DNA from 3 places in the Streptomyces sp. NPDC005533 genome. Region 2 is predicted to be linked to each of the others. Evidence: riboswitches for the same ligand, from Rfam matches in the RefSeq annotation. Region 2 holds a riboswitch; each other region holds the start of a gene.
What was found. Region 2 has a riboswitch for cobalamin ahead of ACFYP3_RS08520 (ribonucleoside-diphosphate reductase subunit alpha). Riboswitches for the same ligand answer to the same signal wherever they lie in the genome.
Positions count from the first base shown of each region.

Region 1: it holds a riboswitch for cobalamin, as region 2 does, so the genes downstream of both, metE (5-methyltetrahydropteroyltriglutamate--homocysteine S-methyltransferase) here and ACFYP3_RS08520 (ribonucleoside-diphosphate reductase subunit alpha) in region 2, are expected to answer to the same signal.
Region 3: it holds a riboswitch for cobalamin, as region 2 does, so the genes downstream of both, ACFYP3_RS36020 (prenyltransferase/squalene oxidase repeat-containing protein) here and ACFYP3_RS08520 (ribonucleoside-diphosphate reductase subunit alpha) in region 2, are expected to answer to the same signal.

Region 1 is NZ_JBIAJH010000027.1:13,091-23,389, forward strand. It holds gene ACFYP3_RS25165 (discoidin domain-containing protein) at 1-1,275, shown strand, start outside; gene ACFYP3_RS25170 (TetR/AcrR family transcriptional regulator) at 1,405-2,085, shown strand; gene metE (5-methyltetrahydropteroyltriglutamate--homocysteine S-methyltransferase) at 2,104-4,428, opposite strand; cobalamin riboswitch at 4,621-4,775, opposite strand; gene ACFYP3_RS25180 (hypothetical protein) at 5,042-5,575, shown strand; gene ACFYP3_RS25185 (FAD-dependent oxidoreductase) at 5,667-7,382, opposite strand; gene ACFYP3_RS25190 (SchA/CurD-like domain-containing protein) at 7,485-8,675, shown strand; gene ACFYP3_RS25195 (acyl carrier protein) at 8,689-8,946, shown strand; gene ACFYP3_RS25200 (methyltransferase) at 9,064-10,128, opposite strand; gene ACFYP3_RS25205 (nitrous oxide reductase family maturation protein NosD) at 10,163-10,299, opposite strand, start outside.
Region 2 is NZ_JBIAJH010000006.1:171,221-181,519, forward strand. It holds gene ACFYP3_RS08490 (HD-GYP domain-containing protein) at 1-1,179, shown strand, start outside; gene ACFYP3_RS08495 (tetratricopeptide repeat protein) at 1,300-2,301, shown strand; gene def (peptide deformylase) at 2,384-3,025, shown strand; gene ACFYP3_RS08505 (helix-turn-helix domain-containing protein) at 3,038-4,003, opposite strand; gene ACFYP3_RS08510 (hypothetical protein) at 4,085-4,309, shown strand; gene ACFYP3_RS08515 (ribonucleotide-diphosphate reductase subunit beta) at 4,441-5,457, opposite strand; gene ACFYP3_RS08520 (ribonucleoside-diphosphate reductase subunit alpha) at 5,457-7,850, opposite strand; cobalamin riboswitch at 7,995-8,126, opposite strand; gene ACFYP3_RS08525 (GNAT family N-acetyltransferase) at 8,168-8,665, opposite strand; gene ACFYP3_RS08530 (YbdD/YjiX family protein) at 8,762-8,959, opposite strand; gene ACFYP3_RS08535 (carbon starvation CstA family protein) at 8,956-10,299, opposite strand, start outside.
Region 3 is NZ_JBIAJH010000089.1:415-8,931, reverse strand. It holds gene ACFYP3_RS36030 (aldehyde dehydrogenase) at 1-1,098, opposite strand, end outside; gene ACFYP3_RS36025 (MBL fold metallo-hydrolase) at 1,279-2,328, shown strand; cobalamin riboswitch at 2,462-2,591, shown strand; gene ACFYP3_RS36020 (prenyltransferase/squalene oxidase repeat-containing protein) at 2,704-3,960, shown strand; gene ACFYP3_RS36015 (SCO2322 family protein) at 3,960-4,652, shown strand; gene ACFYP3_RS36010 (energy-coupling factor transporter transmembrane component T) at 4,649-5,989, shown strand; gene ACFYP3_RS36005 (ABC transporter ATP-binding protein) at 5,986-7,809, shown strand; gene ACFYP3_RS36000 (ECF transporter S component) at 7,755-8,517, shown strand, end outside.

The DNA of each region.
Region 1 (10,299 bases), on a different contig from region 2:
AAGGAGGACATCGACCGCGGCCTGGACGAGCTGTACAAGCTGGGCGTGCGCAGCATGTTCCTGTGCCACAAGTTCGACAACGCGCTGTGCGGGGTCCGCTTCGACCAGGGCGCCCTCGGCACGGCGATCAACGTGGGCCAGTTCCTGTCCACCGGTACGTTCTGGCAGACCGAGAAGTGCAAGGGCCCGCAGCACGACAACCCCATCGGTCTCGCGGCGGCGCCCGAGGCGCAGAAGCAGCTCCCGGCGGGCGTGGCGGTCCCCTCCTACGCGGCGGACGCGCAGTGCAACACCCGCGGTCTCACCGAGCTCGGCGAGTACGCGGTGCGCGGCATGATGAAACGCAAGATGATGCTGGAGATCGACCACATGGGGGTCAAGGCCGCGGGCCGGGCCTTCGACATCCTCGAATCCGAGTCGTACCCCGGCGTGATTTCCTCGCACAGCTGGATGGACCTCGACTGGACGGAGCGCGTGTACCGGCTCGGCGGCTTCGTCGCCCAGTACATGAGCGGTTCCGAGGCCTTCAGCGCGGAGGCCAAGCGCACGGACGCGCTCCGCGAGAAGTACAAGGTCGGCTACGGCTACGGCACCGACATGAACGGCGTCGGCGGCTGGCCCGGCCCCCGGGGCGCGGACACCCCGAACCCGGTCCGCTACCCGTACCGCAGCACCGACGGCGGCTCGGTGATCGACAAGCAGACCACCGGCGTGCGCACCTGGGACCTGAACACCGACGGCGCCGCGCACTACGGCCTGGTCCCGGACTGGATCGAGGACATCCGGCTCACCGGTGGCCAGGACGTGGTGGACGACCTGTTCCGGGGTGCCGAGTCCTACCTGACCACCTGGGGTTCGTCCGAGAAGCACAAGGCCGGGGTGAACCTCGCCGTGGGCGCCGCCGCCTCGGCCGGCTCGTCCGAGTGGAACCCGTTCGTCAGCTACGCGCCCTCCCGCGCCGTGGACGGCAACACGAGCACCCGCTGGGCGAGCGACTGGAGCGACGACCAGTGGCTGCAGATCGACCTCGGGACACCGGGCCTGGTCAAGCGCGTCACCCTCGAATGGGAACGCGCCTACGGGAAGTCGTACCGCATCGAGCTCTCGGGCGACGGCACGAACTGGCAGTCCGCGTGGGCCACGACCACCGGTGACGGCGGGCTGGACACGGCGCAGTTCGCCGCCACCCCCGCCCGGTACGTACGGGTCCACGGGCTGCAGCGCGGCACCCAGTGGGGGTACTCGCTCCACGAGGTCGGCGTCTACAGCAGCTGACGCGTGACGCCGCCCGGACGGCGTCCGGGTGCCGGGGCCGGCCGGATCCTCACCGATCCGGCCGGCCCCGGCCGCCCTCCCGCGAACAGCACGGCACGGCACCGCAGCACGAACCGAAAGGGACCGCCCATGGCACGGATGCCGTCGGCCGACCGGCGCCGGCAGCTGACCGAGGCCGCCATCCGAGCGATGACCCGCGACGGGGTCGCCCGCACGACGACCCGGTCGATCTCCGCCGAGGCGGGCGTGTCGCTGAGCGTCTTCCACTACTGCTTCGACTCCAAGCAGGCCCTGCTCGAATCCGTCATGACGGCGATCACCGAGCACAGCATCACCGTGGTGAGGGAGGCGATCCAGCCGAAGGCCACCCTCCGGGAGACCGTCCGGGCCGGCTTCCAGGCGTACTGGGACCACGTGTCCGCCCACCCGGGCGAGCACATGCTCACGTACGAGCTGACGCAGTACGCCCTGCGCCGGCCCGGCTTCGAGCACCTGGCGCGACGCCAGTACGAGCTGTACGCCGACACCTACACCGAGCTCATCGAGCAGCTCCGCCACCACATGGGCTTCGAACTCCGCGTCCCCGTCACCGTGCTGGCCCGCTATCTGGCCGCCATGACGGACGGACTGACGCTCAACCATCTCGTGCTCGGCGACGCGACCATCTCCACGGCGATCCTCGACACGGTCACCGACCACGTCGCCGGCCTCGTCGGGGACGACCGCGCCGGCGACCGCGGCTGCGGCGGGCACGGCGACGGGATCCGGCCGCCCGCCCCGGAACGCGTCGTGCCACCGCGCTCCGCCTGAGGCGGCCGGACCCCCCGGTCAGGCGCCGTCGTCGGCGATCTCGGCGCGCACCTGGCGGGCGGCCTCGACCAGGTGCCGCAAGGAGGCCCTGGTCTCCGGCCAGGCCCGCGTCTTCAGGCCGCAGTCGGGATTGACCCACAGCCGTTCCGCCGGGATGGCCGCCAGGCCCTTGCGGAGCAGCGCCGCGGCCTCGGCCACCGACGGGATCCGCGGCGAGTGGATGTCCCAGACGCCGGGGCCGACCTCGCGCGGGTAGTCGGCCCCCGCGAGCTCGTCGGCGACCTGCATGTGCGAGCGGGCCGCCTCCAGGCTGATGACGTCGGCGTCGAGGTCCTCGATGGCGTCCACGATGTCGCCGAACTCGGCGTAGCACATGTGCGTGTGGATCTGCGTGTCCGGCCGGACCCCGGCGGTGGTGAGCCGGAAGGACTCGGTGGCCCACGCCAGGTAGGCGGCGTGGTCGGCGGCGCGCAGCGGGAGGGTCTCCCGCAGCGCCGGTTCGTCGACCTGGATGACGGCGGTGCCGGCCGCCTCCAGGTCGTGCACCTCGTCGCGCAGGGCCAGCGCGACCTGCCGGGCGGTCTCGCCGAGCGGCTGGTCGTCGCGGACGAAGGACCAGGCGAGCATGGTGACGGGGCCGGTGAGCATGCCCTTGACGGGCCGGCCGGTCTGCGCCTGGGCGTACGTGGTCCAGCGCACGGTCATCGGGTCGGGGCGGGAGACGTCGCCGGCCAGGACGGGCGGGCGGACGTAGCGGGTGCCGTAGGACTGGACCCAGCCGTGCCGGGTGGCCAGGTAGCCGGTGAGCTGCTCGGCGAAGTACTGGACCATGTCGTTGCGTTCGGGCTCGCCGTGCACGAGGACGTCTATGCCGGCCTTCTCCTGGAAGGCCAGCACCTCCCGGATCTCGGCCTCGATGCGGTCCTCGTAGCCGGCCGTGTCGATGCGGCCGGCCCGCAGGTCGGCGCGGGCCGTGCGCAGTTCGGTGGTCTGCGGGAACGATCCGATGGTGGTCGTGGGCAGCGGCGGCAGGCCCAGGCGGGCGTGCTGGGCGCTCGCGCGCTCCCCGTACGGCTGGGAGCGGCGGCCGTCCGCGTCGGTGATCGCCGCGGTCCGGGCGCGCACGGCGGGGTCGCGGGTGACGGCGGATCCGGAGCGGGAGGCCAGGTCGGCCCGGTTGGCGGCGAGTTCGGCCGCGATCGCGCCGGTGCCGCCGGCGAGGCCACGGGCGAGCGTGGCGATCTCGGCGGTCTTCTGCCGGGCGAAGGCGAGCCAGCGCCTGACCTGCGGGTCGACGTCGCGTTCGACGGTGGCGTCCAGCGGGACGTGCAGCAGGGAGCAGGAGGCGGCCACGTCGACCTGGCCGGCGAGGCCCAGGAGGGTGCCGAGGGTGGCGAGGGACTTCTCCAGGTCGTTGATCCAGATGTTGCGGCCGTTGACGACGCCTGCGACGAGCCGCTTGCCGGGCAGCCCGCCGACGGCGGCGAGGTCGGCGAGGTTCGCGGCGGCGGCATCGGTGAAGTCCAGGGCGAGTCCGTCGACGGGGGCCTTGGCCAGCACCGGCAGGGCCTCGCCGAGCCGGTCGAAGTACGAGGCCACGAGCAGCTTCGGCCGCTCGCCCGGGGCGCCGAGCTCGCGGTACGCGCGGGCGGCGGCGTTCAGTTCGGCCGGGGTGCGGTCCTGCACGAGGGCGGGCTCGTCCAGTTGCACCCACTCGGCGCCGGCCGCGCGCAGGTCGGCCAGGACGCGGGCGTACACGGGCAGCAAGCGGTCGAGCAGGGTCAGGGGGGCGAAGTCGGCGGCGGCGCCGGGGGCGGGCTTGGCGAGCAGGAGGTAGGTCACCGGCCCGACCAGCACCGGGCGGGCGCCGTGGCCGAGCGCCAGCGCCTCTTCGAGCTCGCTGACCTGCTTCGAGGAGTCCGCCGTGAAGACGGTGTCCGGGCCGAGTTCCGGTACCAGGTAGTGGTAGTTGGTGTCGAACCACTTGGTCATCTCGAGCGGCGCGACGTCCTGGGTGCCGCGGGCCATGGCGAAGTAGCCGTCGAGGGCGTCGGTGTGCACGGCGGCGCGGTGGCGTTCGGGGACGGCGCCGACCATCACGCTGGTGTCCAGCACGTGGTCGTAGTACGAGAAGTCGCCGGTCGGCACCTCGGTGATGCCGGCGTCGGCCAGCTGCTGCCAGTTGGTCCGGCGCAGGTCGCGGGCGGTCTTGCGGAGGACTTCGGTGGTGACGCGGCCCTTCCAGTAGCCCTCGACGGCCTTCTTCAGTTCGCGGCTGCCGCCCTGGCGGGGGTAGCCGTACACGGTGGCCCGTACGGCCGTGGCTGCAGACTCTGTGGTCACGGAACTCTCCTTCGCGAGCGTGTCTCCATGGGCCCGGTGACGGGCCTGGGCTGCGAAGGGGTGCCGGACGGGCCGACCGTCCGTTGCGCGTACGTCTGAAGTACGCGCCGCGACGATCCGCCTGGAGCACGCCGACCCGCCCACGAGGTCACCGGGAAACCGGGCGCGGTCCTTCGCGCTCGGGCAACGGGCAGGTCTTCGGACTCGCGGGCACGCCTGCCGGTCTCCCGGCGGGCCCCTACTGGCCGTCGCTTCCCAGGACCGGTTCCGGTCCCAGTGCGTATGACGGCGGTCGTTCCCGCTCACCGCTGCGGGGCAGTCCCGGATTCCCACCGGGTTCCCTCTTACGACGCGTCCCGCCTGGCGGACGGGCGCGAACCAGCTGCCCGGCCAGAGTAGACGGCGTTCCCGACGGCCGCGGGCAAGGACCGGAACCGGTCATGGCGTGAAGTGGCTCACCCGGGCGCCGGTTAGCTCCCCCCTTGTCTGTTTCCGCGCTCGAACGTCCTGGTCAGGGCGTTACGTTGCTCCTCTCACGCCTGGAGCACCGGAGCGCCGGGTGCCCACCGAAAGACCGGGGAAGCATGGCCATTCGATCCTCCGCGGTATCCCGATGAGGCCGGGACCGGCCCAGCGGGCCGCCCTCGTCTGCGTCGTGGCCCTCGGCGTACTGACCGGGTGCTCGGCGGGTGACGACGCCGACGAAGTGGCGTACGCCGGGGACTACAGCAGCCACCCGCCGCTCGCCGTCGTCGGGTATCCGTCCAGGGACACGTTGGGGATCACCCAGCAGGTGGTGTGGCGGATCGCCGACGGCGGGGTCGGCGAGCTGGCGGCCCTGGGCGACGACCGGCAGGGCCAGGCCGCCACCCGGAAGACCGCCGAGAACTGGATCACCGCGTTCCGCACGGGTGCGGCCGGCAGGGTCACCGCGGAGTTCTACGACGAGGGTTCGTACCACCAGACGGTCGTGCTCTACCTGCACGACACCCACCAGGTCAAACAGCTCCACGTGCTGCCCGTGAGCGGGGATCGCGGGACCGTCTACCGGGTGAGCATGTCCGAGCCGGACCCCGCTGAGGCCACCGCCGTGGAGCCCTGGGTGCCGAAGACGCCCGGTGAGCTCGGTTCGAAGTCGGTCAGGTGACCTGATCGGGTCGGCTTCAGGCCGCAGGCGAAGGGCGCCGTCCCCGCGGACCACGCGGGGGCGGCGCCCTTCTCCGTCGGGGGCGCGGCCGTCAGTAGCGGTCCAGCAGGGTGGTCAGGACCTTGTAGAGGACCGATTCCTCGTCCGCCACGGCCTCCTCCGAGCGCCAGGCGACGAAGCCGTCCGGGCGGACGAGGACCGCCCCGGCCGCGGTCGTGCCGTGCGCCTCGGCCCAGTCGGCGCCGCTCGCGGGGATCAGGTCGGCCTCCGGTCCGGTGCCGATGGCGTAGGCGTCCAGGCGGACGTTCATCCGTTTGGCGACGGAGCCCGCCGCCCCGCTCCACGGCGTGCCCTCCGAGCTGAGCAGGACGAAGGACCGCTCGTAGAGGTCCACGGTGGACTTCGGCTGCTCCTCCCCGGGGACGTGGAGCCACATGTGCGGTGCGCGCGTGCCCGGTTCGCCGCGCAGACGCATCCGTTCGGGAACGACCGGCTGGTCGGGGTCGGTGCCCAGGACCGCGCCCTGGTTGTAGCGGTAGCCCATGGCCACGGACAGGACACCGCCCTGCCGTCCGCCCCCGCCCGGGGCGGTCTCGGGCTGGGCCTCGGGGACGGTCTCCGGGTCGGGTACGTACCCCGGGTGGCTGTGCTCGGCGGACCGGGCCGAGGCGCGTTCGCTCGTCGCCCGCGCCACCGGGAGCCGCTCGGCCTCGTACGTCTCCAGGAGCCCGGGGCCGGCCGCGCCGTCCAGGACCGCGGCGAGCTTCCAGGCCAGGTTGTGCGCGTCCTGGATACCGGTGTTGGAGCCGAACGCCCCGGTGGGGGACATCTCGTGGGCGGAGTCACCGGCCAGGAAGACCCGCCCGGCCACGTACCGCTGCGCGACCCGCTCGGCCGCGTGCCACGGGGCCTTGCCGGTGATCTCGACGTCCAGGTCGGGCGCGCCGACGGCCCGGCGGATGTGCTCGACGCAGCGCTCGTCGGTGAAGTCCTCCAGGGTCTCGCCGCGGTCGGGGTGCCACGGCGCGTGGAAGACCCACCGCTCCCTGTTGTCCACCGGCAGCAGGGCCCCGTCGGCGTCGGGCTTGGTCAGGTAGCACACGATGAAACGCCGGTCGCCGACCACGTCCGCGAGCCTGCGGGACCGGAAGGTGATGCTCACGTTGTGGAAGAGGTCCCCGGAACCGGTCTGGCCGATCCGGAGCGCCTCCCGCACCGGGCTGCGCGGCCCGTCGGCGGCGACGAGGTAGTCCGCGCGGACCGTGCTGTGCTCGCCGCTCTCGCGGTCCTTCACGAGGGCGGTCACACCGCCCGGGTCCTGTTCGAAGGAGAGGAGCTCGGTGGAGAACCGCAGGTCGGCCCCGAGTCCGGGGGTCACGGACATCAGGACCGGCTCGATGTCGTTCTGGCTGCACAGGCACCATGCCGACGGGCTGAAGCGGGCGAGCGCGCCCCCCGGGTCGATCTGCTCGAACAGCCACTCCTGGTCCTCACCGGTGAGGGAGCCGCCTTGCAGGATGCCGTGGTTGTCCGCCAGGACCGAGGCGGCCTCGCGGATGCGGTCCTCGACACGGGCGACGCGGAACAACTCCATGGTCCGTACGTTGATACCGCGTCCTCGCGGGTGCATCGAGGTACCCGCGTGCTTCTCGACCAGCATGTGGCCGATGCCGTGCCGGCCGAGGAAGAGCGAGGTGCACAGGCCCACCAGCGAGCCGCCCACGATGAGGACAGGGACGCGGTGGTCGACGTTTTCCTTCATGGCTCTTCCATGCCCTGTACGAGGGCGCTTCCCTCGCTCGTTCACCCGCTTGGTTCTCTCCTCTCGCGCCGAGGGGATTACGGGACAACGATCGGTTCGGGTGGCGCCGCCCTGTGGCGACCGTGTGGTCTCGAAGGAGTGTGAACGATGACAACCTTGTCGGAACGGATATCCCAGTCCGCCTTCGACGGCTCGAGGCTTCGGGTCGTGCTGCTGCTGGATCTGTACGACGGTGCGCAGAACCAGTTCCTGGAGGTCTACGAGCATCTCCGCAAGCAGGTGTCCTCCGTCCCCGGACACATCAGCGACGAGCTGTGCCAGTCGATCGAGAACCCCTCGCAGTGGCTCATCACCAGTGAGTGGGAGAGCGCGCCGCGGTTCCTGGACTGGGTCAACAGCGAGGAGCACGTCGCGTCGGTGCACCCGCTCCACGGCTGCGTACGGGACACGCGCTCGCTGCGCTTCAGCGTGCTGCGGGTGACCGGCAAGGACTCCGGGCCCGAGGCCCCCCTCTCCCCCGCCTCGCCCGGCGACGACCCCGGCTTCGGCCCCGACGCCGCCACCGCGCACTTCGCGGACCGGTCCGGGGACCGCCTCCAGGTCGCTCCGCGGCGCGGGGACGGCGTGGTCCGCCACGCGCTCACCTTCACCGTGAAGCCGGGCAGCGAAGCCGTCGTGGCGGAGCTGCTCGCCGGCTACACCTCCCCGCAGGCCCGGGTCGACGAGAACACCCGGCTGCGGCGCACCTCGCTCTTCATGCACGGGAACCGGGTCGTGCGGGCGGTTGAGGTGGAGGGCGACCTCCTCGCGGCGCTGCGCCACGTGGCCCTGCAACCCGAGGTCCGGGCTCTGGAGGAGGCCATCAACCCGTATCTGGAGCAGGACCGGGACCTGAGCGACCCGGGATCCGCGCGGCTGTTCTTCACCCGTGCGGCGCTCCCCGCGGTGCACCACGTGGCGGGCGCCGGCCGCGAGCACGCGGACGTCCGGCGGCACGCGCTGATCTACCCCGCCAAGAACGGGTGCGGCATGGAACTCGCCCGGCTGCTCGCCGGCCAGGACGAGACGGCCGTGGACGACCCGGCCAACCCCGTCGAGGCCAGCACCCTGTTCCAGCGCGACGACATCGTCGTCCGGCTCCTCGACATGCGCGGCCCGCTCGACGCCCGGCCCGCGCTGACGCTCGGCGTCGAGGGCGGCCACAGGGCGGCGGTGCTGGCCCGGCTGCTCGACAGCGCCAAGGACGGCGTCCCCACCACAGACCAGGAGATCTCACGCTTCCTCGCGCGCTCTGAAATGCGCCTGATCACCGACCGGCGTACGCCGGACCAAGCCTGAGGAGATGGCCGTCATGACCGCTCGACTGACCATGGAAGAACTGGCCGCCCTGATGAAGAAGGGGGCCGGTGTGAACGTCGACCCCGCGGCCATGGCGAGCCGCCCCGACTCGGGCTTCGACGAGTGGGGGCTCGACTCCCTGGGCCTCCTCGGCATCGTCGGCGAGCTGGAGAACCGGCACAGCCGGCCCCTGCCCCCCGACGCGGACCGGTGCAAGTCGCCGCGCGAGTTCCTGGACCTCGTCAACAACGCCCTGGCGACCAAGGCCTGACGCGATCGGACGGACGGGCACCGCCCGGCCGTCGTGCCGACGCCCCCGAGACCGGCTCGTCCCGCCGGTCTCGAGGCGTGTGGGCACCCGGGCGCGCCGGTGCCGGGTGGGTCAGGCTCAGGCGGGCACGGTGCACTCGAACGCGTGCAGGTACGGGTTGACCGGACGGATCTCGCCGATCACCAGACCCGCGTCCCGCATCCGGGCGCACAGGCTGTCCTTGGTGTGCTTCGCCCCGCCCACGTTGAGGAGCAGCAGCAGGTCCATGGCCGTGGTGAACTTCATCGACGGGGTGTCGTCGACCAGGTTCTCGATGATGACGACCCTGGCACCGGGGCGGGCCACGGAGACGACGTTGTGCAGGGTCCTGCGGGTGCTCTCGTCGTCCCATTCGAGGATGTTCTTGATGATGTACATGTCGGCCTCGACCGGGATGGCCTCGCGGCAGTCCCCGGGGACGATGCCGGCCCGCTCGGCGAGCGGGCCGCCGTCGCGCAGGCGGGGATCCGCCTTCGCCACGACACCCGGCAGGTCGAGCAGGACGCCGCGCACCGTCGGGTGCTTCTCCAGCAGGCTCGCCAGTACGTGCCCCTGGCCGCCGCCGATGTCCGCGACGACGGAGACCCCGGTGAGGTCGAGGAGCTCCGCGACGTCCAGCGCCGACTGCATGCTGGAGGTCGTCATGGCCCGGTTGAACACGTGGGCCGACTCGTGGGCGTCCTCGTGCAGGTACTGGAAGAAGCCCTTGCCGTAGAGGTCCTGGAAGACGCTCCCGCCGGACCGCACGGCGTCGTCGAGGCGCGGCCAGGCCTGCCAGGTCCAGGGTTCCGTGCACCACAGGGAGATGTAGCGCAGGCTCTGCGGGTCGTCCTCGCGCAGCAGCCGGGACATCTCCGTGTGGACGAACTTCCCGTCCTCGGTCTCTTCGAAGATCCCGTAGCAGGTCAGCGCGCGGAGCAGCCGTTCCAGGGGCCGGGGCTCGCAGTTCAGCGCCGCGGCGAGCTCGGCGGCGGTGGCGGGCTCCGCGCCGAGGGCGTCGGCCACGCCGAGGCGGGCGGCGGCCCGTACGGCTCCGGCGACGGCCGCCCCGAAGACGAGCTCCCGCAGCCGCATGGCGGGCTGGGGGGTGTGGGGAGGAACGGGGACGGTGGCGGGGGTGGAGGTGGAACTTACCGTGGTCATAGGGCCTCGCTTCTTCCGGTGAGGTGGAGCACGGTCAGCACATCCCGGCCGGTACGGAGGTCCCGCACCGGTTGTCGACGAACCGGTTGCCCGTTCCGGTGCCCCGGTTGGCCAGGTCGGCCGGCTGGTTGTCCCGCACCACGTTGTCCTGGATGACGTTGTCGGTGTTCG
Region 2 (10,299 bases):
CCCGGCACCGCCCTCGCCTTCGGCGCGCTGATCGCCGTCGGCGAGCTCGCCCGCCGGGACCGGCAGGAAGGCTCCGTCGACCGCCTGCCCGCGCCGCTCGGCTCCGCCGGCGCCCTCGCCTACGCCCTGCTCGGCGAGAACGCCGGCCAGCCCACCCGGCACGGGGTGCTCCAGATCGTCGCCGTCGTCTTCGCGGCGGCCCTCGCCGGGATCGTCCCGCACATCGCCCGCGGCTGCGGCCCGGCCCTCGACCACCTGTCCCGCCGCGTGCTCACCGTCGCCTTCGCCGCCGCGTGTTTCCAGCCGCTCTACAACTCCGGCCGGCTGGCGGAGCGGGTCGGTCAGGGCCCGGGGCTCGTCCTCTTCCTGCTCTGCCTGCTCGGCCTCACCGCCCTCTGCGACGCCGTGCTCGCCGCGGCGCTGGCCGGGGCCCGCACCGGCTGGCCGTACGGTCCCCTGCTGCGCGACGAGCTGCGCGCCCAGCTCGGCATCGGCGCGGCGATCTGTGCCACCGGGGTCGTGATGGCGCTCGGCGCGGCCGTGGCGGGGCTGTGGGCCATACCCGTCTTCAGCGTGCCCCTGCTGCTGACCCAGCTGTCCTTCCACCGGATCACCGCGATCCGCACCACCTACCGCCAGACCATCGGCTCCCTGGCCCGCGCCACCGAGATCGCCGGCTACACCCGGCCGGGCCACTCCCGCCGGGTCGCCGCCCTGAGCTGTGCCGTGGGCCGGGAGCTGGGCCTGTCGGAGCGGGAGCTCGGGGTGCTGGAGTACGCCGCCCTGATGCACGACATCGGCCAGCTGTCCCTCGTCGACCCGGTGCCGGACGGGGCCACCGCCGGGCTGCTGGCCGCCGAGGCCCGCCGGATCGCCGGGCTGGGCGGGGAGGTGGCCCGGCAGACCGGGGTGCCGGCGGAGGTCGCCGTGGTGGTGGAGCGGCAGGCGGACCCGTACCGGGAGCAGCCCGTCCTGGCCCGCATCGTGCGGACGGTGAACGCGTACGAGGACCTCACCGGCTCCGTCGGCGGGAGGCGTCACCCGGGCGGCTCACTGGCCGCCCTGGAACGGCTCCGGCTGGGCACCGGGCACGATTACCAGCCGGAGGTCGTGGAGTGTCTGGCGAGGGTTCTGGCCAGGGGAGGACGTGACAGAGTTGTTCCCGTCCGACCTGGGTAACCCATGGGTAATGAGCGGCCGTCCGAGTGGGCATGGTTGGATGCCAGTAAGAGTGTCCGCAAGGCTGCACCGTTGTCCCCCGGCTACCGCCGGGAGGGTGCCCCCAGGCAGGCGGGAATCGTGAGGATCTTCGGGAAGGTACGGCATCGGCCCTCCGCCTCGTGGCGGCAGGCCACCGACCGCGCGTTCACGCTGATCGGCGACGGGCGGTACGAGGACGCGGGCGCGCTCCTGACCAGAGCGGCGGACCTGGAACCCTGGCTGTCCGAGTCCTGGTTCAATCTGGCCCTGCTGCACAAGTTCCGGCACGACTGGGAGCAGGCGCGGGCCGCGGGACTGCGCGCCGTGGCGCTGCTGGACCGGGAGACCGGCGCCCCGGACTGGTGGAACGTCGGCATCGCCGCGACCGCGCTCCAGGACTGGCCGCTGGCCCGGCGGGCCTGGCAGGCGTACGGGCTGAAGGTGCCCGGCGACGCGCACGGCGCGGGCGCCAAGGGCAGCGGCGAACCGGTCGGCATGGAGCTGGGCAGCGCGGCCGTACGGCTCTCGCCGGAGGGGGAGGCCGAGGTGGTCTGGGGCCGCCGGCTGGACCCGGCACGGCTGGAGGTCCTGTCGATCCCGCTGCCCTCCTCGGGGCGGCGCTGGGGCGAGGTCGTGCTCCACGACGGGGTCCCGCACGGCGAGCGCGTCACGGCGGCCGGTCCCTCGTACCCCGTCTTCGACGAGATCGAGCTGTGGGCGCCGTCGCCGGTGCCGACCTGGGTGGTGCTGCTGGAGGCGGCCACCGAGGCGGACCGTGACGCGCTGGAGGAGCTGGCCTCGGACGCGGGCTTCGCCGCCGAGGACTGGTCCTCGTCGGTGCGGCTGCTGTGCCGGACCTGTTCGGAGAGCGAGATGCCCAGCGACGAGGGCGACGGCGAGCACCTGGACCCGCACGACCACAGCGAGCCGGGGCACCCCGGGCCGCTGGGGCACCGCACGGCCGGCTCCGGCTCCCTGTGGGTGCCCGAGCGCGAGTGCGGGATCGCGGCGCCGGCCGGGCTGGTGCGCGGACTGCTCGACGGCTGGGTCGCGGACAGCCCGGGCACCCGCGAGTGGCGGGATCTCGAAGAAGTCTGCTGAGCAGGGCCGTAGGCTGTACGGGCACATCGGTGGCCATTGGCGACCACCGGTGACTTGGACTTACGGAAGGCGTACGGCGGACATGTCGCAGCAGGAGAACGAGGTAGTCGGCGTCGAGGTCGTGAACGACGGGTACGTCGTGGACACGGAGGACTGTGCCGAGCGCGAGCTCGCCCACCGTGAGCGCGGCACCGCCCGCCCGATCACCGTCGTCGGCAACCCGGTCCTGCACCGCGAGTGCAAGGACGTCACCGAGTTCGGCGAGGAGCTGGCGCAGCTGATCGACGACATGTTCGCCAGCCAGAAGGCCGCCGAGGGCGTGGGCCTGGCCGCGAACCAGATCGGCGTGGACGCCAAGGTCTTCGTCTACGACTGCCCGGACGACGACGGTGTGCGGCACACCGGTGTCGTGGTCAACCCGAAGCTCGTCGAGCTGCCCGCGGACAGCCGGGTGCTGGACGACTCGAACGAGGGCTGCCTGTCGGTCCCCACCGCCTACGCCTCGCTGGCCCGCCCGGACTGCGCCGAGGTCGAGGGCCAGGACGCCCAGGGCAACCCGATCAAGGTGCGCGGCACCGGCTACTTCGCCCGCTGCCTCCAGCACGAGACCGACCACCTGTACGGCTACCTCTACATCGACCGCCTCTCGAAGCGGGACCGCAAGGACGCCCTGCGGCAGATGGAAGAGGGCACCCCGCGCTACGAGACCGTCCCGAACGCGTAGCCCTCTCGCCTGTCAGGCCGCCTGCGGGCCCCGGAACGCACGCCGGAAGGAATTCGGCGTGGTGCCCAGGGTCCGCAGGAAGTGGTGGCGCAGCGCGGCCGCGTTGCCGAAGCCGCAGCGGCCGGCGATCGCGTCCACCGTCGCGTCGGTGGCCTCCAGCAGCTCCTGCGCGAGCAGGACGCGCTGGCGCAGCACCCACTTGTACGGGGTGGTGCCGGTCTCCTGGAGGAAGCGGCGGGCGAAGGTGCGCGGTGACATGTGCGCGCGCTCCGCGAGCTGCTCGACGGTGATCTCCTCGTCCAGGTGGCGGGCCATCCACTCGACCACCTCGCCCACGGTGTCGCAGGAGGTGCGCGGCAGCGGCCGCTCGATGTACTGGGCCTGCCCGCCGTCCCGGTGGGGCGGTACGACCATCCGCCGCGCGATGGTGTTGGCCACCTCGGCCCCGTGCTCCTGGCGGACGAGGTGCAGGCAGGCGTCGATGCCGGAGGCGGTGCCGGCGGCCGTGATCACCGGGCCCGCGTCGACGTAGAGCACGTCCGGGTCGACCAGGGCCCGCGGGAAGCGCCGGGCCAGCGTCGCGGCGTGCATCCAGTGCGTGGTGCAGTGCCGGCCGTCCAGCAGCCCCGCCGCCCCGAGCACGTACGCGCCGCTGCACACGCTGAGCACCCGCGCTCCCCGGTCCACCGCGCTGCGCAGCGCCTCCATGAGGGCCTGCGGGTACACGCGGGTGCCCGCGTCCCGGAAGGCGGGCACGCAGATCAGGTCGGCGCTCTCCAGCCGCTCCGGCCCGTGTTCGGGGGAGACCGTGACACCGGTGCCGGACATGGTCAGGGGGCCTTCCTCCGCCGCGCAGACGGCGAAGTCGTACACCGGCAGCCCGTGGTCGCTGCGGTCGGTTCCGAAGACTTCGCAGAAGATCCCGAACTCGAAGGGGGCGATCTCGTCGAGGAGGGCCACGGCCACGTTGGTCAGCATGCCTCCAGTGTGGCAGTAATTCGTTCTTCCATGACAGTCCTGCCACTGTGCGAGTTTTCCCAGCGGGAGGAAAGTGGAGACATGAACACGTTCCTGAGCTACCTCACCGTCCTCGCCGTCGCCGCCCTGGTGCTCGCCCCCAGCCTGTACGGGCTCCTGCGCGACCGGCGGACCGACCGCCAGCTGCGGGCCGTCGAGACCCGCCTCGTGTGGCTGCCCCGCCAGAAGGCGGGCGGCATGCCGCCGACCGTCCGCCGGTCCCGCGCCCGGCACACCGGGATGCACTGGGGCCCCGTCGCCCACTGAGCGGGGGCGGGCGTGCACACGGGAAGCCGGACGATCGGGCGCCGGAAACGCGAGAAGCCGGGACGCGGTGGTGAACCGCATCCCGGCTTCGCGGCGTTCACCGCGTTCCGACCCGAGGGGCCGCAGGACGCCTAGAAGTCCTCGTCCAGGTCGACCGTGCCCTCGACCGCGACCTGGTAGGCCGACGGACGGCGCTCGAAGAAGTTCGTCAGCTCCTGGACACCCTGCAGCTCCATGAAGGAGAACGGGTTCTGCGAGCCGTACACCGGCGCGAAGCCGAGACGGACCAGACGCTGGTCCGCGACGCACTCCAGGTACTCGCGCATCGACTCGGTGTTCATGCCCGGCAGGCCGTCGCCGCACAGGTCGCGGCCGAACTGCAGCTCCGCCTCCACGGCCTCCTTCAGCATGTCGGTGACCTGCTGCTGGAGCGCGTCGTCGAAGAGCTCCGGCTCCTCCTTGCGGACCGTGTCCACGACCTCGAACGCGAAGTTCATGTGCATGGTCTCGTCACGGAACACCCAGTTGGTGCCGGTGGCCAGGCCGTGCAGCAGGCCGCGCGAGCGGAACCAGTACACGTACGCGAAGGCGCCGTAGAAGAACAGGCCCTCGATGCACGCGGCGAAGCAGATCAGGTTCAGCAGGAAGCGGCGGCGGTCGGCCTGCGTCTCCAGCCGGTCGATCTTCTCGACGGAGTCCATCCACTTGAAGCAGAACTGCGCCTTCTCGCGGATGGAGGGGATCTCCTCGACCGCGTCGAACGCGGCCGCCCGGTCGTCCGGGTCGGGCAGGTAGGTGTCGAGCAGCGTCAGGTAGAACTGGACGTGCACGGCCTCCTCGAACAGCTGGCGCGACAGGTACAGGCGCGCCTCCGGGGAGTTGATGTGCTTGTAGAGCGTCAGCACCAGGTTGTTCGAGACGATCGAGTCGCCCGTCGCGAAGAACGCGACCAGACGGCCGATCATGTGCTGCTCGGCCGGCGTCAGCTTCGCGAGGTCCGCGACGTCCGAGTGGAGGTCGACCTCCTCCACCGTCCACGTGTTCTTGATCGCGTCCCGGTAGCGCTCGTAGAAGTCCGGGTAGCGCATCGGACGGAGCGTGAGCTCGAAGCCCGGGTCCAGCAGGTTCTTGTTGTCGTTGGAGCTCATTACTGGCAGGCCTCGCAGGACTCGGGGTTCTCAAGGGAGCAGGCCAGGGCGTCCGCGTCGACGGCCTGCGGGAGCGGGGTGGCGGCCGCCGGGACGGCGGACGCGGACGCGGCGCGGGCGATCTTCGTCGCGGGGCGCGAGCGCAGGTAGTAGGTGGTCTTCAGACCCTGCTTCCAGGCGTACGCGTACATCGAGCTGAGCTTGCCGATGGTGGGCGTCTCCAGGAACAGGTTCAGCGACTGCGACTGGTCCAGGAACGGCGTACGGGCCGCCGCCATGTCGATCAGACCGCGCTGCGGGATCTCCCACGCCGTGCGGTACAGGTCGCGGACCTCCGCCGGGATCCAGCCGAAGCCCTGGACCGAGCCGGAGGACTCGCGCAGCGCCTCGCGGGTCTGGGCGTCCCACACGCCGAGCGCCTTCAGCTCCTCCACCAGGTAGCCGTTCACCTGGAGGAACTCACCGCTGAGCGTCTCGCGCTTGAAGAGGTTGGAGACCTGCGGCTCGATGCACTCGTACACGCCGGCGATCGAGGCGATCGTGGCCGTCGGGGCGATGGCGAGGAGCAGCGAGTTGCGCATGCCGGACTTCGCGACGCGGGCGCGCAGCGCCTCCCAGCGCTCCGGCCAGTTCAGCTCGGTCGCGTAGTGGTCCGGGTGCAGGACGCCGCGCGCGGTGCGGGTCTGCTCCCAGGCCGGCACCGGGCCGCTGCGCTCGGCCAGGTCGCACGAGGCCTCGTACGCCGCGAGCATGATGCGCTCGGAGAGCTTGGTGGACAGGGCCTTCGCCTCGGGGGAGTCGAAGGGCAGCTTCAGCTTGAAGAAGACGTCCTGGAGGCCCATGGCGCCCAGGCCCACCGGGCGCCAGCGGGCGTTGGAGCGGCCGGCCTGCTCGGTCGGGTAGAAGTTGATGTCCACCACGCGGTCGAGGAAGGTCACGGCGGTGCGGACGGTCTCGTCCAGCCGCTCCCAGTCGATCTCGCCCGTCTCCGTCAGCACGAACGCGCCGAGGTTGACCGAGCCGAGGTTGCAGACGGCCGTCTCGCCGTCGTTGGTGACCTCGATGATCTCGGTGCAGAGGTTGGAGGAGTGCACGACCGTGCCCGGCTCGGCGGTCTGGTTCGCCGTGCGGTTGGAGGCGTCCTTGAACGTCATCCAGCCCTGGCCGGTCTGCGCGAGGGTGCGCATCATCCGGCCGTACAGGTCGCGGGCGGGCATGGTCTTGCGGGCCAGGCCCGCCGCCTCGGCCTTGCGGTAGGCGGCGTCGAACTCGTCGCCCCACAGGTCGACCAGCTCGGGCACGTCGGCCGGGGAGAACAGCGACCAGTCGGCGTCCGCGTTCACGCGCCGCATGAACTCGTCCGGGACCCAGTGGGCGAGGTTCAGGTTGTGGGTGCGGCGCTGGTCCTCACCGGTGTTGTCGCGCAGCTCCAGGAACTCCTCGATGTCCGCGTGCCAGGTCTCCAGGTAGACGGCGGCGGCGCCCTTGCGGCGGCCGCCCTGGTTCACGGCGGCGACGGAGGCGTCGAGGGTCTTCAGGAACGGCACGATGCCGTTGGAGTGGCCGTTGGTGCCGCGGATCAGCGAACCGCGGGCGCGGATGCGGGAGTACGACAGGCCGATGCCGCCCGCGTGCTTCGACAGGCGCGCCACCTGGTGGTAGCGGTCGTAGATCGAGTCGAGCTCGTCCAGCGGGGAGTCCAGCAGGTAGCAGGAGGACATCTGCGGGTGCCGGGTGCCGGAGTTGAAGAGGGTGGGGGAGGAGGGCAGGTAGTCGAGGCGGCTCATCAGCCTGTACAGCGAGGCCACTTCCTCGACGGCCTGGACGCTCTCGTCCGCGGCGAGGCCACAGGCCACGCGGAGCATGAAGTACTGCGGGGTCTCGATGACCTGACGGGTGATCGGGTGGCGCAGCAGGTAGCGGCTGTGCAGGGTGCGCAGGCCGAAGAAGCCGAAGCGGTCGTCGGCCCCCTCGGCGAGGGTGTGCTCGACCAGTGCGTCCAGGCGGTTCGCGTGGGTCCGCACGAACTCGGCCGTGCGGTCGGCGATGAGGCCCTCGCGGTGGCCGACCTCGACGGACGCCGAGAAGGAGGTGGAGCCCTGGCTCGCGGCCTCGTCGCGCACGGCCAGCGTCAGCAGTCGGGCGGCGAGCTTCGAGTACGCGGGGTCCTCGGAGATCAGACCGGCGGCGGCCTCGGTGGCGAGCCCGCGCAGTTCGGCGTCGTCGGCGGCGGCGCTGCGGCCGCGGAGCGCGGAGGCGGCGACGCGGCCGGGGTCGGTGTCGGGGAGGTCCGCCGTCAGTTCGGTGAGGGTACGCAGCAGCGTGGCCCCCGGGCCCTCGGTGTTGTCGCCAGAAACGGACTCGGCGCGCGGTGCGGAAGGCGCGATGGTCACGGCGGGAGCTCTCCCTCGCTCGGCCCGGTCATCGACGGAGCGGGGCGCGAGCGGGCGCATGCGGGCGTGGCAGGAACGCGTACACACCGCATGGCGTCCACCGGCCCAACCGCGAGGCCCGGACGTGTCGGCACCCGGTTCGGTCGAGCCGGGCGCGCTGTCGGCAGGTCATCGGACTTGGTGTCCGGTAGCCGGACACTTCATACCGTTGCGGGACAGTTCCGGATTCGCACCGGATTCCCCTGCGAGACAGCAGCCTTGAGCATACATGTGGGGGCGGCCCTCTGCGGTAACCCCCACATGTAGTGTCGGCGTGGCTACAGCTTGAGCCGGTAAGTGAGGAGTGTCAGGCCTTCGATCGGTGCCCAGTCCCGCTCCGGAGTGCGTACGAAACCCAGGCGCGCGTAGATCCGATGGGCCTCGGCCATGCCGCCCTGCGTGGAGAGAACCAGGCCGGTCACGCCCTCCAGAGCCCTCGCCCGCTCGACGCAGGCCCGCACCAGTGCCTCGCCGGCGCCCTGGCCGCGCGCCTCGCGGGCCACCGCGAGCATCCGGAACTCGGCCTCGTCCGGAGCCGCGATGTCGGCGAGCGGACTGCCCGGAGCGGCGAAGGTCACACCGCCCAGCAGCCGTTCGTCCCGTACGGCGACGAGCACCTCGCCCTCGGCGGCCCGGCCGGCCACGTCGCGCAGCACGTTCAGGTAGCCGTCGTCCTCGTTGAAGTCCAGATGGCCGTCGGCGAGGTAGGCCCCCGCCGTGATCTCACCCAGCTCCGCGTACTCGGCGGGAAGCGCCGTTCTGATCACCATGTCCATGCGGTCGAGTGTGCAGGACGGGGACGGGTGCCGGCGTGCGGCGGGGAACGCCGAAGGGGCCCCGCCGCGTCGTGCGGCGGGGCCCCTGCGCGTGGTTCAGCAGCAGCGGAAGCCCTCACGGGGGTCCGCCTCGCGGGCGTCCGTCCGGGCCCGCTCGAAGGCGCGGCGGGTGAGGACCTCCGCGTCCGGGTCGTGGGAGCGGGCGTGGGCCACGTACCGGTCGTACGCCGCCTCCCCGGAGAACTCCCGTACGTAGAACCGCGCCTTCGCCAGCGCGCTCCGTACGGTGCTCACGCCACCGGCTCCTTGACGTGTCCGCCGCCCGAGTCGAGGCCGGACGCGGCGAGCTCCGCCCGCTCCTCGGTCGTCGGGATCAGCCCGGCCGGTGCGACGATCTTCGACTCGGTCCACGGGACCTCGGTGAGGGTCACCGACTCCGGCTTGCGGACGGCCTTCAGGCAGGTCCGGGCCGCGTCCAGGAGCACGATGACGATCAGCAGGGCGAAGAGGGCCGACAGCACGCCGTCCACCGTGGCGTTGGTGACCACGGTGTGCATCTCGTCCATGTTCTTCGCGGGCTTGAGCACCTTCCCGGCGTCGATGCCGTCCTGGTAGGTGCTGCGCTGCGCGAAGAAGCCGATCTTCGGGTTGTCGGAGAAGACCTTCTGGTAGCTGGCGGTGAGCGTCACGGCCACGTCCCAGGCCAGCGGGACGGCCGTCACCCAGGCCCACTTGAGGCGGCCGGACTTGACCAGCAGGGTGGTGCAGACGGCCAGGGCGACCGCGGCGAGCAGCTGGTTCGCGATGCCGAACAGCGGGAACAGCTGGTTGATGCCGCCCAGCGGGTCCTTGACGCCCACCCACAGGAAGTAGCCCCAGGCGCCGACGACGACGGCGCTCGCCAGCCAGACGCCCGGCTTCCAGCTCACGTCCTTGAAGGGCTTGTGCAGGTTGCCGAGGGTGTCCTGGAGCATGAACCGGCCGACGCGGGTGCCCGCGTCGAGGGTGGTGAGGATGAACAGCGCCTCGAACATGATGGCGAAGTGGTACCAGAAGGCCTTCATGCCGGCCCCGCCGATCACCGACGAGAAGATCTCCGACATCCCGAGTGCGAAGGTCGGCGCGCCACCCGTACGGGAGAGCAGGCTGGCCTCCTCCACGTCCTTGGCGGCCTGGGTCAGCGCCTCGGGGGAGATGACGAAGCCGAGGTTGGTGACCGCCTGCGAGGCCGACTCGACGGTGGTGCCGATGACCCCGCCGGGGGAGTTGACGGCGAAGAACAGGCCGGGCTCGATGATGCAGGCCGCGATGATCGCCATGACGGCGACGAAGGACTCGGTCAGCATCGCGCCGTAGCCGATGACCCGGACCTGGGTCTCCTTCTGGATCATCTTCGGGGTGGTGCCCGAGGCGACCAGCGAGTGGAAGCCGGACAGGGCGCCGCACGCGATGGTGATGAAGACGAAGGGGAACATCGAGCCCGCGAAGACCGGGCCGTCGCCGCGCGAGGCGAAGTCCGTGACCGAGGGCATCTTCAGCATCGGCATCGCGATGACCACGCCCAGCGCGAGCAGCGCGATCGTGCCGATCTTCATGAAGGTGGAGAGGTAGTCGCGGGGCGCGAGCAGCATCCA
Region 3 (8,517 bases), on a different contig from region 2:
CCAGCCGCGGTCCAGGCCCGCCGGGCGGCCGCCGCCCGAGAGGACCTTCGCGCCTTCCTCCTGGCCGATGCGGATGTAGTCCAGGGAGCGCTGCTGCTGCCGCCTGGCCACAAGCGGGCCGAGTTGCGTCGCCGGGTCGAGCGGGTCGCCGACGACCAGCGCGCCGGCCGCCGCCGCGAGGGCCTCGGCCACCTCCTCGTACCGGCTGCGCGGGGCGAGGACGCGGGTCTGGGCCACGCACGCCTGGCCGTTGTTCATCCAGGCCGCGGGCACGATCCCGGCGATGGTGGTGTCGAGGTCGGCGTCGGGCAGGATCACGGCGGCGGACTTGCCGCCGAGTTCGAGGGTGACCCGGGTGAGGTTGCGGGCGGCGACCTCCATGACGCGCCTGCCCGCGGCGACCGAGCCGGTGAAGGCGACCTTGTCGATGCCGGGGTGGCCGACCAGGTACTCGCTGACCTCGCGGTCGGCGGGCAGGATCGACAGCACGCCTTCGGGCAGTCCCGCCCCGCGCGCGATGTCGGCCAGGATGTAGGAGTCGAGCGGTGCTTCGGGGGACGGCTTGAGGATCACCGTGGAGCCCGTCAGCAGCGCCGGGGCCAGTTTGGCGGCGGCCACGAACTGCGGGACGTTCCACGGGATGACGGCGGCGACCACGCCCACCGGTTCCCGGCGCACCAGGATCGGGCCAAGCACGCCCTGGCGGTGTTCCTCGTACGGGTAGGCGCGCGCGACGGTGATCGCGGCGTCGTAGACCATCATCGGGCCGAGCGCCTGGGCGAGGACGCTCCAGGAGTACGGGGATCCGTTCTGGGAGCTGATCGAGCGGGCGATCTCCTCGTGCCGGACCGCGATGGCGTCCTTGATGCGGGTGACGACGGCGATGCGCTCGTCCAGGGTCATCCGCGGCCAGGGCCCCTCGTCGAACGCCTTGCGCGCGGCGGCGACGGCGCGGTCGACGTCCGCCTTCGAGGCGTGCGGGACGGAGCCGATGACCTGCTCGGTGTGGGGGGAGACGATCCGGATCGTGTCGGTGCCCAGCGGATCCGTCCACTCCCCGCCGATGAACAGTTGTCCGTGTTCCACGAGCTCGGTCATGGCTGAGGCCTCCTGCGGCTTGGCGTTCCAGAACTGATACCAGTTCTAGTTCGAGGAGTCCACGGCCAGGACGGAACAGCGGAGAAGATCCAACGGCTAGTCAGAAGGGCCCGGAAGTGGTCGACTTGGGCTCCTACTGGAACACGTTCTCGTCAGAGGGCGGCAACGGGCGGAGGGCTCATGCCGGAGGACACGTCACAGGTCACCGATCACGGCGGAGGCGTGTGGGGAATCAAGGTGCCCATCCCCGACAACCCGCTGGGCCACACCCTCGTCCACGTCCTCGACACCGACCGCGGCCCGGTCCTCGTCGACACCGGCTGGGACGACCCCGAGTCCTGGGACACCCTCGTCGCCGGACTCGCCGCGCTCGGCATCGCCGTCGCCGACGTCCACGGCGTGGTCATCACCCACCACCACCCCGACCACCACGGCCTCTCCGGCCGGGTCCGGGAGGCGTCCGGCGCCTGGATCGCCATGCACGCCGCCGACACCGAGGTCGTCGTCCGCACCCGCTCCTCCGAGCCCGGCGTCTGGTTCGACTACATGAGCGCCAAGCTCGCCGCCGCCGGAGCCCCCGAGGAGCACCTCGCGCCCCTGCGCGCCGCCCGCGCGAGCGGCCGCACCCGGACCCTGCCCGGGCTGCGCGCCGCCGTGCCCGACCGCGAGATCGTCCCCGCCGAACTGCTGCCCCTCGCCGGACGCCGGCTGCGCGCGATCTGGACCCCCGGCCACACCCCCGGCCACGTCTGCCTGCACCTGGAGGAGGCCCATCCCGCGCACCTGCCCGGCAACGGCCGCCTCTTCTCCGGCGACCACCTGCTGCCCGGGATCTCCCCGCACATCGGCCTGTACGAGGCCCCCGAGGACACCCGCGTCACCGACCCCCTCGGCGACTACCTCGACTCCCTCGAACGCGTCGGCCGGCTGGCGCCCGCCGAGGTGCTCCCGGCCCACCAGCACGCCTTCACCGACGCACCCGCCCGGGTACGGGAACTGCTGGACCACCACGAGGAGCGGCTGTCCGGGCTGTGGGCGCTGCTGGCCGAGCCGCTGACGCCGTGGGCGCTGGCGGAGCGCATGGAGTGGAACCGGCCCTGGGAGCAGATCCCGTACGGCTCCCGCAACATCGCCGTCTCGGAAGCGGAGGCCCATCTGCGGCGTCTGGTGAAGCAGGGCCGCGCGGAGGCCGTCCCGGGCACCGACCCGGTGACCTACCGGGCGGTGTGAGGGCTGCGGCACGGTGCCGTACGGGCTCGGGCAGGGCCGGCGCCGGACCCGGGCGCGGCCCGGCCCGGGACCGGGGCGTGGCCGGTAAGGGGCCCTGGCCCCCGGCGCCCCCGGACCCGCAGGCTACGGGCCGGTAGAGTGAAGCCGTCGTCCACCTTTCCGTACGGGGGGAAGCCGGTGCGAATCCGGCGCTGACCCGCAACCGTGACCCACCCGGCACCGCCCGGGCGGGGAGCCGGAATGCCCCGTACCGCAAGTGCGCGGCTCGCGCCGTCGGATCCTCCGGCGGCCGGCACCGTCGAGGTAAACGGAGCCGGAGCCCGGTGCCAGTGCGTGCCCGCCTCCGGTTCCCCAGCAGGAGAGGCACCCTCCCCCATGAACGTCCGTCGCAGCGCAGCCGCGCTCGCCGCCTCCGCCGTGCTCTGCGTGGGTGTCGCCCCCGCAGCCCTCGCCGACACCGCGCCGCCCGCCTCCCCCTCCGCATCCCCGGTCATCCCCTCCGGCCTCTACGGCAAGAGCGACCCCGGCTACGACGGCGTGTGGCGCCAGTCCTTCGCGCTGCTCGCCCAGGACACCGTCGGCGTCAAGCCCGCCGCGCAGGCCGTGGACTGGCTGGTCGGCCAGCAGTGCGCGAACGGCTCCTTCCCCGCCTTCCGCGCGGACACCGCCAAGGACTGCGACGCGACCGCGTACATCGACTCCAACGCGACGGCCGCAGCCGTGCAGGCGCTGACCGCGCTCGGCGGCCACGGTGACAGCGTCAAGAAGGCCGTCGCCTGGCTGAAGTCCGTACAGAACGAGGACGGCGGCTGGAGCTCCAACCCGGGCGGCGCCATGGACGGCGGCACCGACGCCAACTCGACCGCCATCGTGATCAGCGCCCTGGCCACGGCCGGTGAGAAGCCGGCCGACGTCAAGTCGAAGGCGGGCAAGACCCCCTACGAGGCGCTGCTCTCCTTCCAGCTGGGCTGCGCCGCCGAGCCGGCCGCCGACCGGGGTGCCTTCGCGTTCCAGCCGGTCGACGGCAAGCTGCTCGCGAACGGCGACGCCACGGCCGCGGCCGCGCTGGCCGGCCTCGGCACGGGCTCGGCCGTCGTCCCCTCCGGTACGGACACCCCCGCGGCGCCGCTGACCTGCCCGGCGGCGGGCGCCGCGGACCCGGTGGCGGCGGCCCAGGGCGCGGCGGGCCACCTGGCCGAGGCCCTCAAGAAGGACGGCCACCTGACGGCCGTGACCCCGGGCTCCGACCAGCCCACCCCGGACACCGGCAACACCGTCGACGCGGTGATCGCCCTGGCCGCGGCCGGGCACAAGCAGTCGGCGGCGGGCGCCCTGGAGTGGCTCAAGGCCAACTCGGCGCAGTGGGCGAACGGCAGCCCGGCCGCTCTCGGCACCCTGATCCTCGCCGCGCACGCCACGGGCACCGACCCGAAGTCCTTCGGCGGCACCGACCTCGTCGCGGCGCTGAACGCGACCGGCCCGGCCCCGCAGGGCCCGGACACGGACGCCACGACGGTGAAGGACGACTCGTCCGACGACCAGAACCTCTGGTGGATCATCGGCGCGGGCGGCGCGGCCGGCGTGGGCATCGGCATCCTGCTGAGCGGCCGCCGGAAGAAGAACCAGCTCTGATGCGCCACCGCCGGCCCGCCGCGGCCCTCGCTCTGGCGCTGGCCCTCGGGAGCGTCCTGGCCGTCCTGGCCGCCGCTCCCGCGCTGGCGGCCGGCTACCGCTACTGGTCGTTCTGGGACGGCTCGGACGGCGGCCGGTGGTCGTACGCGACGCAGGGCCCCTCGACGGCCCGCCCCAAGGACGGCTCCGTGCAGGGCTTCCGCTTCTCGGTGAGCAAGGACGCGGCGGACCAGGCGGCGCAGCCGCGCGCCGCGGCCGACTTCGAGGCCGTCTGCGGTTCCACCGCCCCGGCGCAGGGCCGCAAGCGGGTCGCGCTCGTCGTCGACTTCGGCGTGCCCGCGGACGCCCCGTCGGGCGAGGCCCCGCCCCAGGACGCCCCGCGCACCGCCTGCGCACAGGTGGCCCCGGAGGCCACGGCCGCCGAGGCACTGGCGTCGGTCGCGAAGCCGCTGCGCTACAACGGCGCGGCCCTGCTGTGCGCGGTCTCGGGCTATCCGAGGCAGGGCTGCGGGGAACCGATGGCGGACGCCCCGGCGGCGAGCGCGTCGGCGGCGGCGTCCGCCACCCCGGCTGCCCCGGCTGCCCCCACCGCGGACGACGGCGGCCCGTCGGCGGGCCTGCTGGCGGGCATGGCGGCCGTGGCCGCCCTGGCCGCGGCAGCCGTCTGGCAGTCCCGCCGCCGCACCCGATGACGGTCCCGACCCCGCGGGAGCCGGCGCCCGGCGACGGCGGGGCGGCCGCCGACGGCGCTGCGGCACCCGCGGGGGCCGCCCACGGTCGCAGCGCGAGCCGCCCGGGTGGCACGGGCGGGTACCGGGGCCGGCCGCAGGCCGGGCGCACCCCCGCCGGAGCCGCACCCGGCGACGTGACCCCGGCCCGCCGGAGCCGCCCCGCGGCGCCGGACTCCCCGCACTGGTCGACGTACGAGAGGAAATGGCGGGCCCCGCTCGCCGGCCGGGCCACCGCCCTGCACGCCGGGGCCTGGTGGCTCTGGGCCCTCGGGCTCGCCACCGCCGCCTCCCGCACCACCAACCCCCTGCTCCTCGGCCTGATCGTCGGTGTCGCCGGGTACGTGGTGGCAGCCCGCCGCACGGACGCGCCCTGGGCGCGTTCCTACGGCGCGTTCCTCAAGCTCGGCCTCGTCGTCATCGGCCTGCGCCTGCTCTTCTCCATGCTGCTCGGCTCGCCCGTCCCCGGCGCGCACACCTTGTTCACGCTCCCGGAGATCCCGCTGCCGGCCTGGGCGCAGGGCATCCGGTTCGGCGGGAGGGTCACCGCCGAACAGCTGGCCTTCGCCTTCTACGACGGCGCGAAACTGGCCGCCCTCCTCGTCTGCGTGGGCGCCGCGAACGCCCTCGCGAACCCGGCGCGGCTGCTGAAGTCCCTGCCGGCCGCCCTGTACGAGGTGGGGGTGGCCGTCGTCGTCGCCATGACCTTCGCGCCGAACATGGTCGCCGACGTGGTCCGGCTGCGGACGGCCCGCCGGCTGCGCGGGCGCCCCACCGGCGGGGTGAAGGCGATCCTCCAGATCGGTCTGCCGGTCCTGGAGGGCGCGCTGGAGCGTTCCGTCGCCATCGCCGCGTCGATGGACGCGCGCGGCTACGGCCGTACGGCGCAGGTCCCGCCGGCCGTCCGGCACACCACCAACGCCCTCACCCTCGGCGGTCTCCTCGGCATGTGCGCGGGCACGTACGGGCTGCTCGCCGCGCAGGGCGGCGCGTACGGGCTCCCCGTGCTCGGCGTCGGCGCCGCCCTGGCCCTCGCGGGCCTGCGCCTCGGCGGACGCCGGTCGGTGCGGACCCGCTACCGGCCCGACCGCTGGGGGCCGCGCGCCTGGCTGGTGGCCGGGTCGGGCGCGGCCGTCGCCGTGCTCCTCGTCCGGGCGGGCACCGTCGACCCGGCCGCGCTGCACCCGGGCGTGGTCCCGCTGGTGGCGCCGACGCTGCCGTTGTGGCCGACGGCGGCGATCCTGATCGGCCTGCTGCCCGCGTTCGTGGCACCCGTACCGCCCAAGGAGGCGTCGCAGTGATCCGCTTCGAGCAGGTGTCGGTCACCTACGAGGGCGCGGCCGGGCCTTCCCTCCAGGGCGTCGACCTGGTGATCCCGGAAGGCGAGCTGACCCTTCTGGTCGGCCCGTCGGGGGTCGGCAAGTCCACGCTGCTGGGGGCCGTGTCGGGGCTGGTGCCGCACTTCACGGGCGGCCGGCTGAGCGGACGCGTGACCGTGGCCGGGCGGGACACCCGTACCCACAAGCCGCGGGAGCTGGCGGACGTGGTCGGCACGGTCGGGCAGGACCCGCGGGCCCACTTCGTGACGGACACGGTGGAGGACGAGCTCGCCTACGGCATGGAGTCCCTGGGCCTGCCACCTGCGGTGATGCGCCGCCGGGTGGAGGAGACCCTGGATCTCCTCGGCCTCAACGAACTCCGGGACCGGCCCCTCGCCACGCTCTCCGGCGGCCAGCAGCAGCGGGTCGCGATCGGCTCGGTCCTGACCCCGCACCCCCGGGTCCTGGTCCTGGACGAGCCCACGTCGGCGCTGGACCCGGCGGCGGCGGAGGAGGTCCTGGCGGTCCTCCAGCGCCTGGTCCACGACCTCGGCACCACCGTCCTGATGGCGGAGCACCGGCTGGAGCGGGTGGTCCAGTACGCCGACCAGGTGCTGCTCCTGCCGGCGCCGGGCGCGGCCCCCGTCCTGGGTCCCCCGGCGGAGATCATGGCCGTCTCCCCGGTCCACCCCCCGGTGGTCGCCCTGGGCCGCCTCGCCGGCTGGACCCCGCTCCCCCTCTCGATCCGCGACGCCCGGCGCCTGGCCACCCCCCTCCGCACCCACCTCTCCCCTCCCCCACCCCACACCCCAACCCCGCCGGCGCCGCACATCCCAGCCCCTCCGGCGCACATTCCAGCCCCTCCGGCGTTTGAGGAGCGGGGTCCGGGGCGGAGCCCCGATCTTGCAGCCTCCCCGGCGTTTGAGGCGCGGGGCCTGCGGCGGAGCCCAGGCGGCGGCGCGGCCGGGCTGCTGGCGCGGCTGCTGCGTCGGGGCACGCCGAGCCCGACCCCGACCCCGAGCCCCGCCCCGGAAGGGCCTGCGGCCCACACCCGCGGCCTCGGCGTCCGCCGCACCCGCACGGACGTGCTCCGCGACATCGACCTCACGGTGGCGCCCGGCGAGATCATCGCCCTCATGGGTCGCAACGGCGCCGGCAAGTCCACCCTCCTCGCCACCCTCGTCGGCACGCTCGCCCCCACCACCGGCGAGGTGACCGTCGGCGGCCGCACCCCCCACCGCACGCCCCCGCCCGAGATGGTCCGTCGCGTCGGCCTCGTCCCGCAGGAGCCCCGCGACCTCCTCTACGCCGACACCGTCGCCGCCGAGTGCGCCGCCGCCGACTCCGACGCCGGCGCGGCCCCCGGCACCTGCCGTGCTCTGGTCCGCGCGCTGCTCCCGGAGGTCCCCGACGAGACGCACCCCCGTGATCTGTCCGAGGGCCAGCGTCTGGCCCTCGCCCTGGCGCTGGTCCTCACCGGCCGCCCGGCCCTGCTGCTCCTGGACGAGCCCACCCGCGGCCTGGACTACGCCGCCAAGGTCCGCCTGGTCGAGATCCTCCGCGCTCTGGCGGCCGACGGCCACGCCATCGTCCTCGCCACCCACGACGTGGAGCTCGCCGCGGAGCTGGCCCACCGCGTGGTGATCCTGGCCGGCGGGGAGGTCGTCGCGGACGGCCCGACGGCCGAGGTCGTCGTGTCCTCGCCGGCGTTCGCCCCGCAGGTGGCGAAGGTCCTGGCGCCGGGCCACTGGCTCACGGTGAGCCAGGTCGCCGCGGCCCTCGACGCGAGGGAGTCCCGGTGAACCGGCCCGTCCGCGTCGGGCCGCGGGCCGCCGCCGCCCTGGTCCTCGTCTTCCTCATCGGCGTCGCGGCCTTCGGCTGGCCGCTCCTCGCCGACCGGCAGTCGGGGCTCGCCCATTCCCAGGACGCCCCCTGGCTCTTCGCCGCGCTCCTTCCCCTGCTGGTGGCGGTGGTCGTCGCGACGATCGCCGACAACGGCATGGACGCCAAGGCGGTGGCGATGCTCGGTGTGCTCGCGGCCGTCGGGGCGGCGCTGCGACCGCTGGGCGCGGGGACGGCCGGGCTGGAGCCGATGTTCTTCTTGATGGTGCTCAGCGGCCGCGTCCTCGGTCCCGGCTTCGGTTTCGTCCTGGGCTCGGTGACGATGTTCGCCTCGGCCCTGTTGACGGGCGGGGTCGGGCCGTGGATGCCGTTCCAGATGCTGGCCATGGGGTGGTTCTCGCTGGGGGCCGGGCTGCTGCCGGGGCCGGATCGGCTGCGCGGCCGGGCGGAGCTGCTGATGCTGGCGGCGTACGGCTTCGTGGGCTCGTTCGCGTACGGCACGGTCATGAACCTGCAGGGGTGGGTGCTCCTGCAGGGCATGGGCCAGGGCATCTCGTTCCACCCGGGCGATCCCGTCCCCGCGAACCTGGCGCGGTTCGTCGCGTACTGCCTGGCGACCTCGGTGGGGTGGGACCTGGGCCGGGCGGCGCTGACGGTCGTCCTGACGC